2 linked regions of the Heyndrickxia acidicola genome follow. The protein of the gene in region 2 interacts with the protein of the main gene of each other region in a pairwise test. Links are inferred from orthologs where the notes say so. Each region holds a gene or a part of one and is shown on either strand. Other genes may lie near its edges.

Region 1 (6,513 bases), 2.7 Mb from region 2 along the record:
AGGAAAGATTTGCATGCCCCAGCAGTTCTTGAACAGTTCTTAAATCAGCACCGTTATTCAGCAAATGGGTAGCAAATGTATGCCTCAGCATGTGGGGGTGCATTTTACCTGTTAGTGCCGCCTTTTCAATCATAGTGTTTAAGATATGACGGATACCCCTTACCGTTATAGGAGTTCCACGGTAATTAACAAAAAGATACGGATGATCATGCGCCTTATTCATTAGCCTTTGTCTGGACTCATTTATGTAGGTTTTTAATGCCTCATTCGCAAAAGAACCAAAAATAACAATGCGTTCTTTTCTGCCTTTGCCTTTTACAAGGATCGTATCGAAGTCAAGATCTATATCTTTAAGTGTAATATTTGCACATTCACTGACCCGAATACCCGTAGCATATAATATTTCGAGCAATGCTTTATTACGCTGGTCTATCTCACTAGTTCCGCTGCACACATCAAATAATTTTTCCATTTCTTCTTCATAAAAAAATTTAGGCACCCGCAAGTGCTTTTTGGGCTGCGAAAGAAGAGCAAAAGGATTATCATCCACAATTTGCTCGCGCATGAGAAATTTATAGAAGCTTCGAAGACTGGATATTTTCCTGGCCAAAGTAGCCCTGCTGTATTCTTTTTCAAATAATTGAGTCAGATAAAGTCTGGCATCAAAGTATTCGACATCTTTAAGGGAATGAAGATTTTGTTCATTCATAAATAAAAATAAATGCTCAATGTCTTCCTGATAATATTGAATCGTATACTCAGAGTAATTTTTCTCAATTTGAATGTATTCGATAAAAGAATGTAGACAAGTTTTTCCAAATAGATCCATTTTAACACCTCACAAGGGCTACTAAATAGTATCACAATTCAGTAGCCCTTGCAATCAATCTTACAAATTTTTCTTAAAGTTTTGAATTGTTTCTAATAGTTGATAATCAGGCGGTAAAAATCTTTAGTTTTCATGTATTATTTTCACTGGAAACGAAGAAACGATTTAGCTTTTGCAATGGCAGAAAGTCTTTCTACATATAGATTGTTATTGCTTACCGCTCCAATCATCAGAGCAATCCTAAATAGAAATATAAATATTCTTCCCCAGCGATATGGCGAAGCTAACTAATTGCACATTTTGGTGTTGTGCAGGATTCTTTATTCTGGCGAATGTTAAGCTATGAACCATTTAAGAAATATGCCAAGCTTGTCAATTCAGGGTTAGCCACCCAAAATTGTTAATAGCTCGCATTATCCTTCCGTTTTTCTGTTGATACAGCCTTTATCTCTTTTTAATACATTTTGTCCCTTATGCATTTTACAATACATAATGAAATATGAAAAGGAAAATACTTCTCAAGCGTGTTAACAGGTTTATCCATATTTTTTTATTTGAAAGGAAAAAGAGTGAGGGGCTCTCACTCTTAACAGATCACTAAAGATTAGTTCACCGTTTCTTCCTTATAATCACAATGGATACACTGAACCTGAGTGCCTTTTTTCAGCTTTTTTTCGACCAGTATATGATTACATTTAGGACATTTTCTTTCAATTGGTTTGTCCCAGGATAAGAAATCACATTCAGGATAACGGTCACAGCCATAGAATACCCTTTTTTTCTTTGATTTTCTTTCTATAATATTGCCTTCCTGACATTTTGGACATTTAACACCTATTTCTTTGACAATTGGCTTTGTATTACGGCAATCCGGGAAATTGCTGCAGGCCATAAATTTCCCATACCTTCCCATTTTAAAAACCATCGGACTGCCGCATATCTCACAATCTTCACCGGCAAATTCATCCTTGATTTCAACTTTTTCCATTTCGGTTTCTGCTTTTTTAAGCCTTACTTCAAAACCTTTATAGAAATCATCTATGACTTTTACCCAGGCGTTTTTGCCATCTTCCACTTCATCCAGATCCTGTTCCATTTTTGCTGTAAAAGCAACATCCAGAATTTCCGGGAAAAATTCACTTATAAGCTCAAGTACAATTTCACCAAGCTCTGTTGGGATAAAACGTTTATTGTCTAAAGCAACATATCCCCTTTTTTGAATGGTATCCAGTGTAGGGGCATAAGTAGATGGCCTTCCTATTCCCAGCTCCTCGAGCATGCGTACAAGCCTGGCCTCGGTATATCGCGGAGGCGGCTGTGTAAAGTGCTGTTTAGGATCAATTTGTTCCGCCTTAACTTTGTCTCCTTTTTCCAATTCAGGCAGCATATTATCTTTTTCTTCTAAATTATCATCTGACCCTTCAACATACACCTTCATAAATCCGGGGAATTTCACTTTAGAACCATTGGCTCGAAACAGGACATCACCATTGGTTATATCTACACTCATCGTATCCAGTACAGCAGATGCCATTTGGCTTGCAATAAAACGATCCCATATTAACTTATATAATCGGAATTGATCCCTTGAGAGGTATCCCTTGATTGAATTCGGTTCTCTATTCGCGCTGGTCGGCCTTACACCCTCATGGGCATCCTGGGCATTCGTTTGTTTTTTCTCTTTTCTTTGTTCATTTCTGACAAATTCCTTGCCGAAATGCTCTTCAATATAAGCTGAGGCTTCCGCTTGAGCAACTTCGGAAATACGAGTGGAGTCTGTTCTCATATAAGTAATTAAACCGACTGTTCCTTCTTTGCCGATTTCAATTCCTTCATAAAGCTGCTGTGCAAGCATCATGGTTTTTTTGGCACGGAAGTTTAGCTTGCGAGCCGCTTCCTGTTGAAGGGAAGAAGTAATAAAAGGAAGAGCGGGATTGCGTTTCTTTTCTTTTTTGGTAACAGAAGAAATGTCGAATTCCTTTCCCTTGACCTGCTTTAAAACAGTCTTAACATCTTCCTCGGATGAAAGCTCCATTTTCTTTCCCTTTACTCCATAAAACGAAGCTTGAAATTTCTCCTGACCCTTCAGAAACTCTGCTCCAATAGTCCAATATTCTTCCGGTACAAAATCTTTGATCTCATTTTCTCTGTCTATTATGATCTTCACAGCTACAGATTGGACCCTGCCTGCACTCAGGCCTTTTTTAACCTTTTTCCATAACAGCGGGCTTATATTATATCCTACCAGCCGGTCCAAAATGCGTCTGGCCTGCTGGGCATCAACAAGATCCATATTAATTGGCCGCGGATGCTTAAACGATTCCTTAATGGCATCCTTTGTTATTTCATTAAACACAACACGGCAATCCGAATGGATGTCCACATCTAATGTATGGGCTAAATGCCATGCTATTGCTTCCCCTTCGCGATCCGGGTCAGCTGCCAGATAGATTTTCTTTGCTTTTTTGGCAGCAGTTTTCAAGTCTTTTAACACAGGGCCTTTTCCCCTGATTGTAATATATTTAGGTTCGAAATTTTGTTCAGGATCTACTCCCATTTGGCTTTTAGGAAGATCTCTTACATGCCCCATTGAAGCTTTTACTTTATATTTTTTTCCAAGATATCTTTCAATCGTTTTCGCCTTTGCCGGCGATTCAACAATTACTAAGTAGTCTGACATTCATAGGCCTCCCCAGAGGTTTTAAAATTTTCTCCAGCACCCTTGACTGCTCAAAATGAGGAATCAATAGGTCCACTTTCATATATTCTTAAAATCAAAAGTAAATACTAGTCGTGATTTTGTTATTTGTCAACGAAAATCATTTTTTATAAAAGTTGTTTTCGCAAGGATATCACTTTTCTTCCATTGGATAAATGGGTATTGTATTAGTCATTAAAGAATATCAAATAGCAATAAAGTTTACGAAAAGTGCCTTTTAAAAAACAAAAAATATTAATTCCCATTGCCATTTAGCATTCTAATCCTATTAAAAACATTATTAATAGAAGAATAAAGTCTTTTTAGCATATAAGTTCATTTCATTATTTCAGGTAATCGTTTTCAATATACCTTAATTTATTAATAAATCCCAGTATATTGTTTGAATATACCCTTTTCATTTGGCTGTTTTCGCATAGATTATTGCTTTACGTACAAAGGGTTATTCCATGTGTCGTCTGTCTTCGCGGCATCCTTTCGTAAGCTATTCACAAGCTTTAATACTGCACCTGAATTTTTAATTATTTTTTTGTCAAATAGCAATAAAGTTTACGAAAAGAGCCTTGTAAACTTTTCCTGTAAGAAAATTGTGGAGAAAATCAAGTCAAAACGCAGACTTTTCATTACTTTACGTAAAGTAACGCGTACAGAACCGAAAAGATACGCATGAAAACCATGTACCGGAATCTATTCAAAAAAGTATTCGATTAAGAGGTTTATATGTTGTGAAAAGATGAGCGGCCACGCTATAACCAATTTAAAATTCGTTTTTTACGGCATCAACATTTCATTTTTCTTATGATGCAAAATGTATAATAGTTTATTCAAAAATGCAACCTTTTTATGATAATAATCACCAATAAGCCTTTAAAATTTCAGTTCTTCCAGAATATCACTGCCTGTCATCACCAGCTTTGCCCCCTGCTGAATAAGGTGGTTTGTGCCATCTGATAAGGGATCCAATATACTTCCGGGTACAGCAAAAACCTCTCTTCCTTCGTGAAGGGCAAGATCTGCCGTAATTAAAGATCCGCTTTGCTTTTCAGCCTGAATGACCAATGTCCCTCTGCACAACCCGCTGATGATACGGTTGCGCATAGGAAAGTGCCATTTTTTCGCCGGTACTTCAGGTGGATATTCTGATACTATTAAATGATTTCTTTTCATATTCTCTGCAAGATAAGTATTCTCCTTTGGATAAACAGAAAAAAATCCGCTGCCAAGCACAGCAATCGTTTTTCCGCCTGCGGCCATTGCCATGTTGTGTGCCATTGTGTCGACACCTTTTGCAAGCCCGCTGGTGATGGAACAGCCTTTTTCTAGTAAGGGAGGAATAAGCTGTTTAATCGCATTTTGAGCGTATATAGTTGCTTTCCTTGAGCCTACAACAGCGATGGATGGCATACGAAACAAATCGGTATGTCCCATTGTATAAAGAACAAATGGAGGATTATAAATTTGCCTTAATAGAGGAGGATAGTCTGGATCTGTTATCACCTTGAAAGATATTCCGGCATTTTCATAGAATTGAATTTTCGAGTGGATGGAAATGGTATGAAGGTCCTTATAAAAGGCTTCTGCATTCAAAGCATTCATATGCATAATGGAAGCGAGCGAGGTCTTGGATAAGGTATAAAGGTCAGATAACCCAGCATTTGTTTGTAAAAGTCGAAGAACTCCTTTTGGTGTCGTACCCCTGCATTGAGAAAGATGCAGAATTTTGAGTCTTAAATCGTCCATATAACCCCCCCTTGTATTTAAAGCCTGGTCTATTGATTTTTTGACCTTTAATAGAGTTAAAGCTTAAATGAATATATAAAACAGTCCCTCAGCACCCGAGGGACTATTTCTAAAAAGTATTAGTTTGTTTTACATTTTTCGTAAAGTCCTTTTTCTTTCAGCACACTAATCATTGTTTCACCAAGTACAGAAGGAGTTTCAGCAACCTTGATGCCGCACTCATTCATAACACGGATTTTTTCATCCGCAGTACCTTTTCCTCCGGAGATGATAGCGCCGGCATGACCCATACGCTTTCCAGGAGGTGCTGTTACTCCGCCAATAAAGCCAACAACCGGCTTCTTCATGTTTTCTTTGATCCAAAGAGCTGCTTCTTCCTCAGCAGTACCGCCGATTTCACCAATCATAATAACCGCTTCGGTTTCAGGATCCTCGTTAAATGCTTTTAAGACATCGATGAAGTTTGTTCCGTTAACAGGGTCTCCACCAATACCAACTGCTGTAGATTGTCCAACGCCTTCTTCAGAAAGCTGGTTAACAGCCTCATATGTAAGGGTTCCCGAACGGGAAACAACACCTACATGGCCTTTTGTATGGATATATCCAGGCATAATTCCAATTTTGCACTCACCAGGAGTAATGACACCAGGACAGTTAGGGCCCACTAAGCGGGTTTTCTTGCCCTCCATATAACGTTTTACTTTTACCATATCCAATACTGGAATGTGCTCAGTTATACAAATAGTCAGATCCAGTTCAGCATCTACTGCTTCCATGATGGCGTCAGCAGCAAAAGGAGCTGGAACGTAGATAACGGAAGCATTTGCGCCTGTTGCTTTAACAGCTTCTTCAACTGTATTGAAAACAGGAACACCTTCAACCTCAGTACCACCTTTACCAGGAGAAGTACCGCCTACTATTTTTGTTCCATATTCCAACATTTGTTTCGTATGGAAAAGGGCTGTTTTACCCGTAATACCTTGTACAATGACTTTCGTGTCTTTATTAACAAAAACGCTCATTCTGTTCCCCTGCCTTTCTAATATCAGACAAATAATTTACCTTCATGCCAAAAATGATCAGCCCACTAGCTCAACAATTTTTTGCGCGCCATCAGCCATGGACTCAGCCGCAATGATATTCAATCCTGATTCATTTAGGATTTTCTTTCCTAAGTCAACGTTCGTTCCTTCAAGGCGAACAACAAGAGGGATTTCCAAACCAA
Region 2 (7,853 bases):
TTGGACGGTTCGTCGGGATTTGGATGACATTAATGCCGTAGACCTTTTGGAATTCTTTTTCTTCCGTTTTAGCCGTGCCGGTCATACCCGAAAGCATTGGATACATGCGGAAGTAGTTTTGGATGGTCACCGTTGCCTGTGTCCTGTTTTCATCGGTCATTTCTAGGCCTTCTTTTGCCTCAATGGCCTGGTGAAGCCCATCGCTTAAGCTTCGTCCTTCCAGGATGCGGCCGGTAAACGCATCAATCAGTTCAATTTTCCCTTCACGGATGATGTAATCCACGTCACGGCGGAAAATCACTTGCGCACGGAGCGACTGAATCAAATAGTGGTAAAGCGACTGATGGGTCAAATCATATAGATTGTCGATACTGAAGGCCTTTTCAATTTTCGTAATGCCTTCATCGGTAAAATTTACGGCTTTCGTTTCGACATCAAATGTATAGTCCTTGTCCTGGATAAAACCCTTGATGATTTGGGAGCATATAAAGAAAAGCTGTGAATTAAGCTCTGTTTTCGCTGCAATAATAAGCGGCGTTTTGGCTTCATCAATTAGCACACTGTCAATTTCATCAATGATGGCAAAATGATAAGGCCTCTGAACACGCTGGGAAGGGTCGTACACCATGTGGTCACGCAGATAGTCAAAGCCGAATTCCGTGCCGATTCCGTAGGTAACATCCGCTTGGTAAGCAGCTTGTTTTTCTTCAGGAGACATGTCAGCAAGGTTAAGTCCGACTGTCAGGCCAAGAAACTCAAGGATTTGGCCGGTGATTTCTTTGTCACGCTTTGCAAGGTATTCATTCACCGTGATAACGTGAACGCCTTTTCCTTCGAGTGCACGCAGATAGCTCGGGAGGGAAGCAACAAGGGTTTTTCCTTCTCCAGTGGGCATCTCTGAAATATTACCTTCTAATAAACAAAGTCCGCCGATCAGCTGGACATCATAATGGCGCATGCCAAGTACACGCTTTGCTGCTTCGCGAACCAGCGCAAACGCTCTTGTTTTGATCTCATCAATTGTTGCGCCATTTTTAAGTTCCTCTTTTAAAAGGAAGGTTTGCTGGTGAAGCTCGTTATCTTTCAATCCTGAATACTCAGATTCTAGTGCATTGATTTCATCTACGGCTTTTTGATATTTTTTCAATGTCCGCTCCTGGGGGGTGCCAAGAGATTTCTTAATATAGGTAATCATTCCTGAATTCTCCTTTATTGCTAATAGAAATATTATACCATAGTTGAGAGATGTCGAGAAAAGTAGAATTATTTGGAAATAAAAACTAAATTGTAAAAGACTGCTATACATGAAAGTCGAATTATATGGTATAGTAATTGGAAGTATCTTTTTCTGAAATGGTTAGATGTATGATGCAAGAAACGTCAGAGGTGTCTTGGAATGGAAAGAGAAGAATTGAAAAAAGTCACCATACTTGGTGTACCTTTTATCAATATAAATCGTAAAGACTTTGTTGCTTTATTGAAAAAAAGAATAGAGACAGAGCAGAAAACCTTTGTCATTACGGCAAATCCTGAAATTGTCATGAAAGCAAAAGAGGATTCGCATTATATGGATATTATCCATCAGGCTACCTATGTAACGGCTGACGGCATCGGGGTTGTAAAGGCTGCCCAGCTGCTGAATGAACCGCTTCCTGAGAGAGTGGCCGGATTTGATACGATGATGGATCTGTTGGAGATCGCCAATCAAGAGCGTTTCCGCCTTTATTTGCTTGGTGCATCACAATCTGTGTTAGAACGAGTCATGGCTAGGCTTGTTGCTGAATATCATAATGTAGAGATTATGGGTGCGCATAATGGTTTTTTTGATTGGGAAGATGATAGCATTGCCCGTGAAATCCGCGAGCTTGAGCCTGACCTAGTGCTTGTGGCGCTTGGAGTGCCAAAGCAGGAGCAATGGATTGCCCGCCATTATGATTCCTTCAAAAAAGGGATCTTTATGGGACTTGGAGGCAGCTTTGATATCCTGGCTGGCGAGGTTCAGCGTGCACCTGAAGCATGGCAGCGAATGAATGTGGAATGGCTTTACCGTCTTGTCAATCAGCCTTCACGGTGGAGAAGGATGCTTGCTTTGCCTCAATTTGCCTGGAAGGTTTTAATTCAAAGGTTAAAAGGGTAGTAATAGCTAGCTGGCTGGCTGTGAGGCTTGGATGGGTGATGCCGTCTAACCAAATAGACCGACCCGCAGAAAAAATGTATTCCATTGGAATATATTATGATATAATGCCTATGAGTGCAAAATGTGACTAGAATTGTAGATTCATATACGTATGTTTACGTTTAAAAATAATGGATGATTTAATTCATCGAAGTCATGCAGGAAATTCCTGTTTGTTCGTCTGCCATTATGGGCACGATATCCTTAAGGAGGATTTGCATGTTGTACTTCACGTTGTTTATATGTTTAATCAGTTCAATTATACTGACTCCTTTCGTTAAAAAGCTTGCCTTTAAGATTGGTGCAACAGACAAGCCAAACCAACGAAAAGTTCATCAAACTATCATGCCGCGCATGGGCGGCTTTGCCATATTCTTAAGTTTTATTATCGGTTTTCTTATTTTGCGCCCTGAGGGTGATCATGCACAACCACTTCCAATCATTCTTGGAAGCCTTATTATTGTGGGTCTTGGAATTCTGGATGATATCATCGAGCTTTCGGCGAAAATTAAATTTGTAGGCCAGCTCGCAGCTGCCCTGATTGTCGTCTTTTGGGGCGGAGCAGAGGCACAGTTTATCAACCTTCCGTTCGGCGGCCAGATCCAGTTCGGCTATCTCAGTATTCCATTAACGGTCTTCTGGATTGTCGGTGTTACGAATGCCATTAACTTAATTGATGGCCTGGATGGACTTGCGGCAGGTGTCTCCTCGATTGCTTTGATTACCATCAGTGCGATGGCCCTGATTATGGGAAATGTTTTCGCAGCTACGATGGGTGCAATTGTGCTTATGAGTACGCTCGGATTTTTGATTTACAACTTCCATCCTGCGAAAATTTTCATGGGAGATGCAGGGTCGCTTTTCCTTGGATTCATGATTGCGGTCCTGTCGCTGTTAGGATTCAAAAACATTACGGTGATTTCTCTGATCATCCCGGTTATCATTTTGGGAGTGCCGCTTTCGGATACATTTTTCGCGATTATCCGCAGGGTGTCAAACAATCAGCCAATTTATGCGCCGGATAAATCCCATCTCCATCATTGCCTGCTTCGCATCGGGTTTTCCCACCGGCAAACGGTTTTGCTGATTTATGCAATCGCAGCAATGTTTGGTCTTGCAGCTATCATTTTCTCCATGTCTACTATGTGGGGTTCTATCATCCTGATCGCTGTCTTGCTGATTGCCCTGGAAATTTTCGTCGAGAGCATCGACCTTGTCGGGAAAAATTACAAGCCGCTTTTGAAATTTGTCCGCTCCAAACGCTGATTCGGACAGGGACGAGTCTATTATGTCCGGCAATTTTAAAAGCATTCAAAAAAAGAAATCGGCATTTGCTCCGATTTCTTTTTTTATATTTCTTTTTCGAGATACAGGGTCTCGCCTTCCATGATCTCTGCTTGTCCATTGGTAAGCTCTGTCATCCATTCGGTATAGGCCGTTTTTTGATTCTCTTCTACATAGACCTCAAATTCCACCTGATCGGCATAATGAATTTCCTTTATTTCATAGATAGAAGAACGCAATTCATTTTCCACTTTTCCAATCCATGTGTAATCCATTTTGGCATGCATGACGCACATTAAGGTACGCTCAACAATGCCAATTGCATTCAAGCCTTCAGACACTGATTTTCCATAGGCACGAATTAATCCGCCGCCGCCAAGCTTGATGCCGCCAAAGTAGCGGGTGACAACCACTGCTGTATCCTTCAAGTCCCGCTTTTTTAGCACCTCCAGCATAGGAATGCCTGCTGTACCTGTTGGTTCTCCGTCATCATTTGCTTTTTGAATCTGATTCTGCTGGCCGATCATATAGGCTGAACAATTATGATTGGCCTCGCGATGCTTCTTTTTGATTTCCTGAATGAAGCTTTGCGCCTCATCCTCTGTTACAGCTCTTTGAACATGTGCAATAAAGCGGGATTTTTGAATAATAATTTCGTGCTCTCCATAGCCCTTGACTGTTAAATACTTATTTAGCAAAACATCGCCCTCCGATCTGAATTATACAGTAATCCCGCCTTTAAATATGATAAAATGAGAAGAAAGAGATACTTTATGGAATGTCTTTCTCTAAGAAGGCCGTTTTCTGTCTAGTACCATCATACAAATTTGTTCGTAAAAATGAAAGAAGAATGCGTTTTTGATTGTTATATCAATAAAACAACAGTGAAATTTTTACGGTACTGTAAAAAAAGAACGGCACGGCCATTAGTAATGGTATACAACATAGAAATAAAGTTCGAATAGGTACTTTCGACTTGTTAATAGTGCTTTCCTACCAAAAATATTAGGGATATTTACCTAATTTTATTTTAAATTTAAAATCCAAATAGTTTAATTTAACAATTCGCGGTAAAATAACTCTATCTCGAAGGGGATACCTTGGGGGAATCAGTATGTCAATTAAAAAGATTGATACGAAATCACTGGATGATATCTTAGGGAAAATGGTGGAGACCGTTGGCCGAAGCAAGGATGAAATCTTCCAAATTGGAGAAGAATGCCGGCAGGACTATGAATCTCTATCCAATGAACTAAAAGAAATTAAATTAATGGTATCCAATGTGGTGGATGAAAACGACCAGCTCGAATTGAAATCGCGGTTTGCGAGAAGGCGGCTGTCGGAAGTAAGCCAGCATTTCCGGGAGTTTTCTGAAGAACAGGTAAGGGATGCTTATGAAGCAGCTCATGACTTGCAAATGAAGCTTTCCGTCAATCGGCAGCTGGAGAATCAGCTCAGAACACGGCGGGACGAGCTGCAGCGCAGGCTGTTCTCTCTCGAGGAAGCGATGGAGCGAGCTGATCATTTAGCATCACAGACTACCGTTGTCCTGAATTACCTTACCAGTGACTTAAAGGATATCGGAAATGCGATTGCGGATGCAAAGCAGAAGCAGGAATTCGGGCTTCGCGTCATTGAAGCACAGGAAGAAGAAAGAAAGCGCCTGTCAAGGGAAATCCATGACGGACCTGCCCAAATGCTTGCCAACTTGCTTTTGCGGTCTGATCTAATTGAAAAGGTATATGCAGAAAAAGGGACGGACGAAGCATTTAAAGAAATTAAAAATATGAAAAAAATGGCGAGATCCTCTTTGTCAGAGGTGCGGAGAATCATATATGATCTTCGGCCGATGGCATTAGATGATTTAGGTTTGCTGCCGACCCTCAAAAAATACCTGGCGACGATCGAAGAGTATAATATGGGGACTAGTATCCATTTCACTAACATTGGGGACGATCTTAGGTTGCCGCCCAATTATGAAGTGGCTCTTTTCAGGCTCGTACAGGAGTCCGTTCAAAATGCTTTAAAGCATGCGCAGGCATCTGAAATAAATGTGAAAATCGAAGTGAAAAAAGACTTCGTGGTTGTTGTCGTTAAGGATAACGGAGTAGGATTTGATGTCAGCACGAAAAAAGAAGGCTCTTTTGGTATAGTGGGCATGAAAGAAAGAGTGGAAATACTAGATGGCACCGTAACTATTAATTCAAAAAAAGGCATGGGCACTGTCGTCATTGTCCAGGTACCTTTATTAGTGAGAAGATAGATCAGGGAGGCGGAGAAAATGACAACGAATATCGCGATTATCGATGATCACCAATTATTTCGCGAAGGGGTAAAAAGGATACTGGAATTTGAAAGAACATTTGAAGTGGTGGCAGAAGGCGAAGATGGCAACTGCGCAACAGACATTGTAGAGAAGTTTAATCCGGATGTGGTCTTGATGGACATCAATATGCCGAATAAAAACGGCATTGAAGCAACCCGTCAATTGATTGAAACCTACCCAGGTACAAAGGTCATTATCCTTTCTATACACGATGATGAAAACTATGTAACACACGCGTTAAAAACGGGTGCAACAGGCTATTTGTTAAAGGAAATGGATTCCGATGCCCTGATTGAAGCCGTTAAAGTGGTAGCGGACGGCGGATCGTATCTGCATCCGAAAGTCACCCGCAACCTGGTAGAGGAATTCAGACGCCTGGCGAACAAACAAAACACAGGTCTTGGATATCAGCAGCCTGAAGTGGTAAGGCCGCTGCATTTGTTGACGCCTCGTGAATGTGAAGTGCTTCAATTGCTTGCCGATGGAAAAAGCAATCGGGTAATCGGGGAAACTTTATACATAAGCGAAAAAACGGTTAAAAACCATGTGAGTAATATTCTCCAAAAGATGAATGCGAATGACCGCACTCAAGCCGTTGTGGCTGCCATTAAAAATGGCTGGGTGGAAGTACGCTGATTGATGGACGTAAGCTGCTTACAACAAAAAGGACAAGCTGTCTCGAAAGTATTTGATATAAATGCTTTTTGAGGCGGCTTTTTTTGTACGGGCTGTTAATTGTCCTTATGAAATAGAGCAGTATGCACTGCTTGACGTTGCAGTGCTCACTTTAAGAAAGTAAACAATCCTGTTAACCATGGTCAAAATCGGTTATAATAAAATAATAAAAGGTAAAGGGGTGATGACTTGAAAAAGACATTGAACCAGTTGTTTGAAGAACAAAAGAGTGTGCATGTGCTATATGCCTATAATGGAATGAAGAGCTATGTCGAGCAGGCTGTGAAGTATATTAAAAACAGTGTTACTGTAGGGGATTACGTTATTTTTATTGAAAATGAACGTATTTTTCCGATGATCCACAATAAGCTGAAGGCGCTGTTAACGAAAGAGCAAATGGAACTCGTGCACTATGTTAACAACTTCGACTTTTATTTTTCAAGTGGCAGCTATCATCCGCCTGCAATCACTGAGTACTTTAATAAAATGGTGCAGCCGTACGTGGAAAATAAAATCTCTTTCCGGTCATGGGCTCATGTGCAGTGGGCGACTATGGAAGAGCCGCTGCATTTAATAAGAGATTTTGAAAATATAGTAGATCATGCAGTGAATTCTTTGGCGTTCCCATTAATTTGTGCGTACGAAAGAGAGAAAATGCCTGACCATCTGAAAACGATTTTGATGGAAACCCATCCCTATGTACTCATTGAAGATGATTTTATCATGTCTGAACAATACAAGCCTTTGCTTGATTTGAAATAATAGAGGGGCTAGTAAAAGAAAGTCCTTTTCTCCCTTTTGTTGATTTTAAATTATGATTGGGTATAGCTCAGATATACATAACGCTGTTAGTTCTGTAAGTTGATTTCCGCTGCAGGCACTCGCTTTCCGCGGGGCGTGCGGGAAGCCTCCTCGTCGCAAGCTCCTGCGGGGACTTCCCTGACACGCTGATCCCGCAGGAGTCTCGTGTCTTTTGCTGCAATCAACGTTGAGTTCAAATTTATCATTGGGTATAGCTCAGAAATGCGTAGCGTTTTTAGTCCTGCAAGTTGATTTCCGCTGCAGGCACTCGCTTTCCGCGGGGCGTGCGGGAAGCCTCCTCGTCGCAAGCTCCTGCGGGGTCTTCCCTAACACGCTGATCCCGCAGGAGTCTCGTGTCTTTTGCTGCAATCAACGTTGAGTTCAAATTTATCATTGGGTATAGCTCAGAAATGCGTAGCGTTTTTAGTCCTGCAAGTTGATTTCCGCTGCAGGCACTCGCTTTCCGCGGGGCGTGCGGGAAGCCTCCTCGTCGCAAGCTCCTGCGGGGTCTTCCCTAACACGCTGATCCCGCAGGAGTCTCGTGCCTTCCGCTGCAATCAACGTTGAGTTCAAATTCATCATTGGGTATAG

What was found. Proteins that work in one complex are often made in the same cells at the same time.
Region 1: the proteins of A5N88_RS20370 (region 2) and topA interact in binary tests that used the Escherichia coli proteins (3 or more experiments, as listed by UniProt). The link is inferred for Heyndrickxia acidicola from one-to-one orthologs.

The regions. Positions count from the first base shown.
Region 1 is NZ_KV440953.1:1,712,695-1,719,207, forward strand. The notes cover bases 972-3,969. They hold topA (type I DNA topoisomerase), read right to left. Parts: upstream 3,510-3,969; coding sequence 1,434-3,509; downstream 972-1,433. Outside these bases: tyrosine recombinase XerC, read right to left, coding at 1-829; DNA-processing protein DprA, read right to left, coding at 4,416-5,288; sucD (succinate--CoA ligase subunit alpha), read right to left, coding at 5,408-6,310; sucC (ADP-forming succinate--CoA ligase subunit beta), read right to left, coding at 6,368-6,513. UniProt on the Escherichia coli protein: Releases the supercoiling and torsional tension of DNA, which is introduced during the DNA replication and transcription, by transiently cleaving and rejoining one strand of the DNA duplex.
Region 2 is NZ_KV440953.1:4,373,471-4,381,323, forward strand. The notes cover bases 2,343-5,215. They hold A5N88_RS20370 (YigZ family protein), read right to left. Parts: upstream 4,159-5,215; coding sequence 3,526-4,158; downstream 2,343-3,525. Other genes in these bases: A5N88_RS20365 (glycosyltransferase family 4 protein), read left to right, coding at 2,396-3,442; A5N88_RS20375 (sensor histidine kinase), read left to right, coding at 4,575-5,215. Outside these bases: accessory Sec system translocase SecA2, read right to left, coding at 1-1,195; A5N88_RS20360 (WecB/TagA/CpsF family glycosyltransferase), read left to right, coding at 1,397-2,137; more of A5N88_RS20375, read left to right, coding at 5,216-5,723; A5N88_RS20380 (response regulator), read left to right, coding at 5,742-6,422; A5N88_RS20385 (MEDS domain-containing protein), read left to right, coding at 6,651-7,223; A5N88_RS25160 (hypothetical protein), read right to left, coding at 7,310-7,468; A5N88_RS25165 (hypothetical protein), read right to left, coding at 7,498-7,656; A5N88_RS20390 (hypothetical protein), read right to left, coding at 7,686-7,844.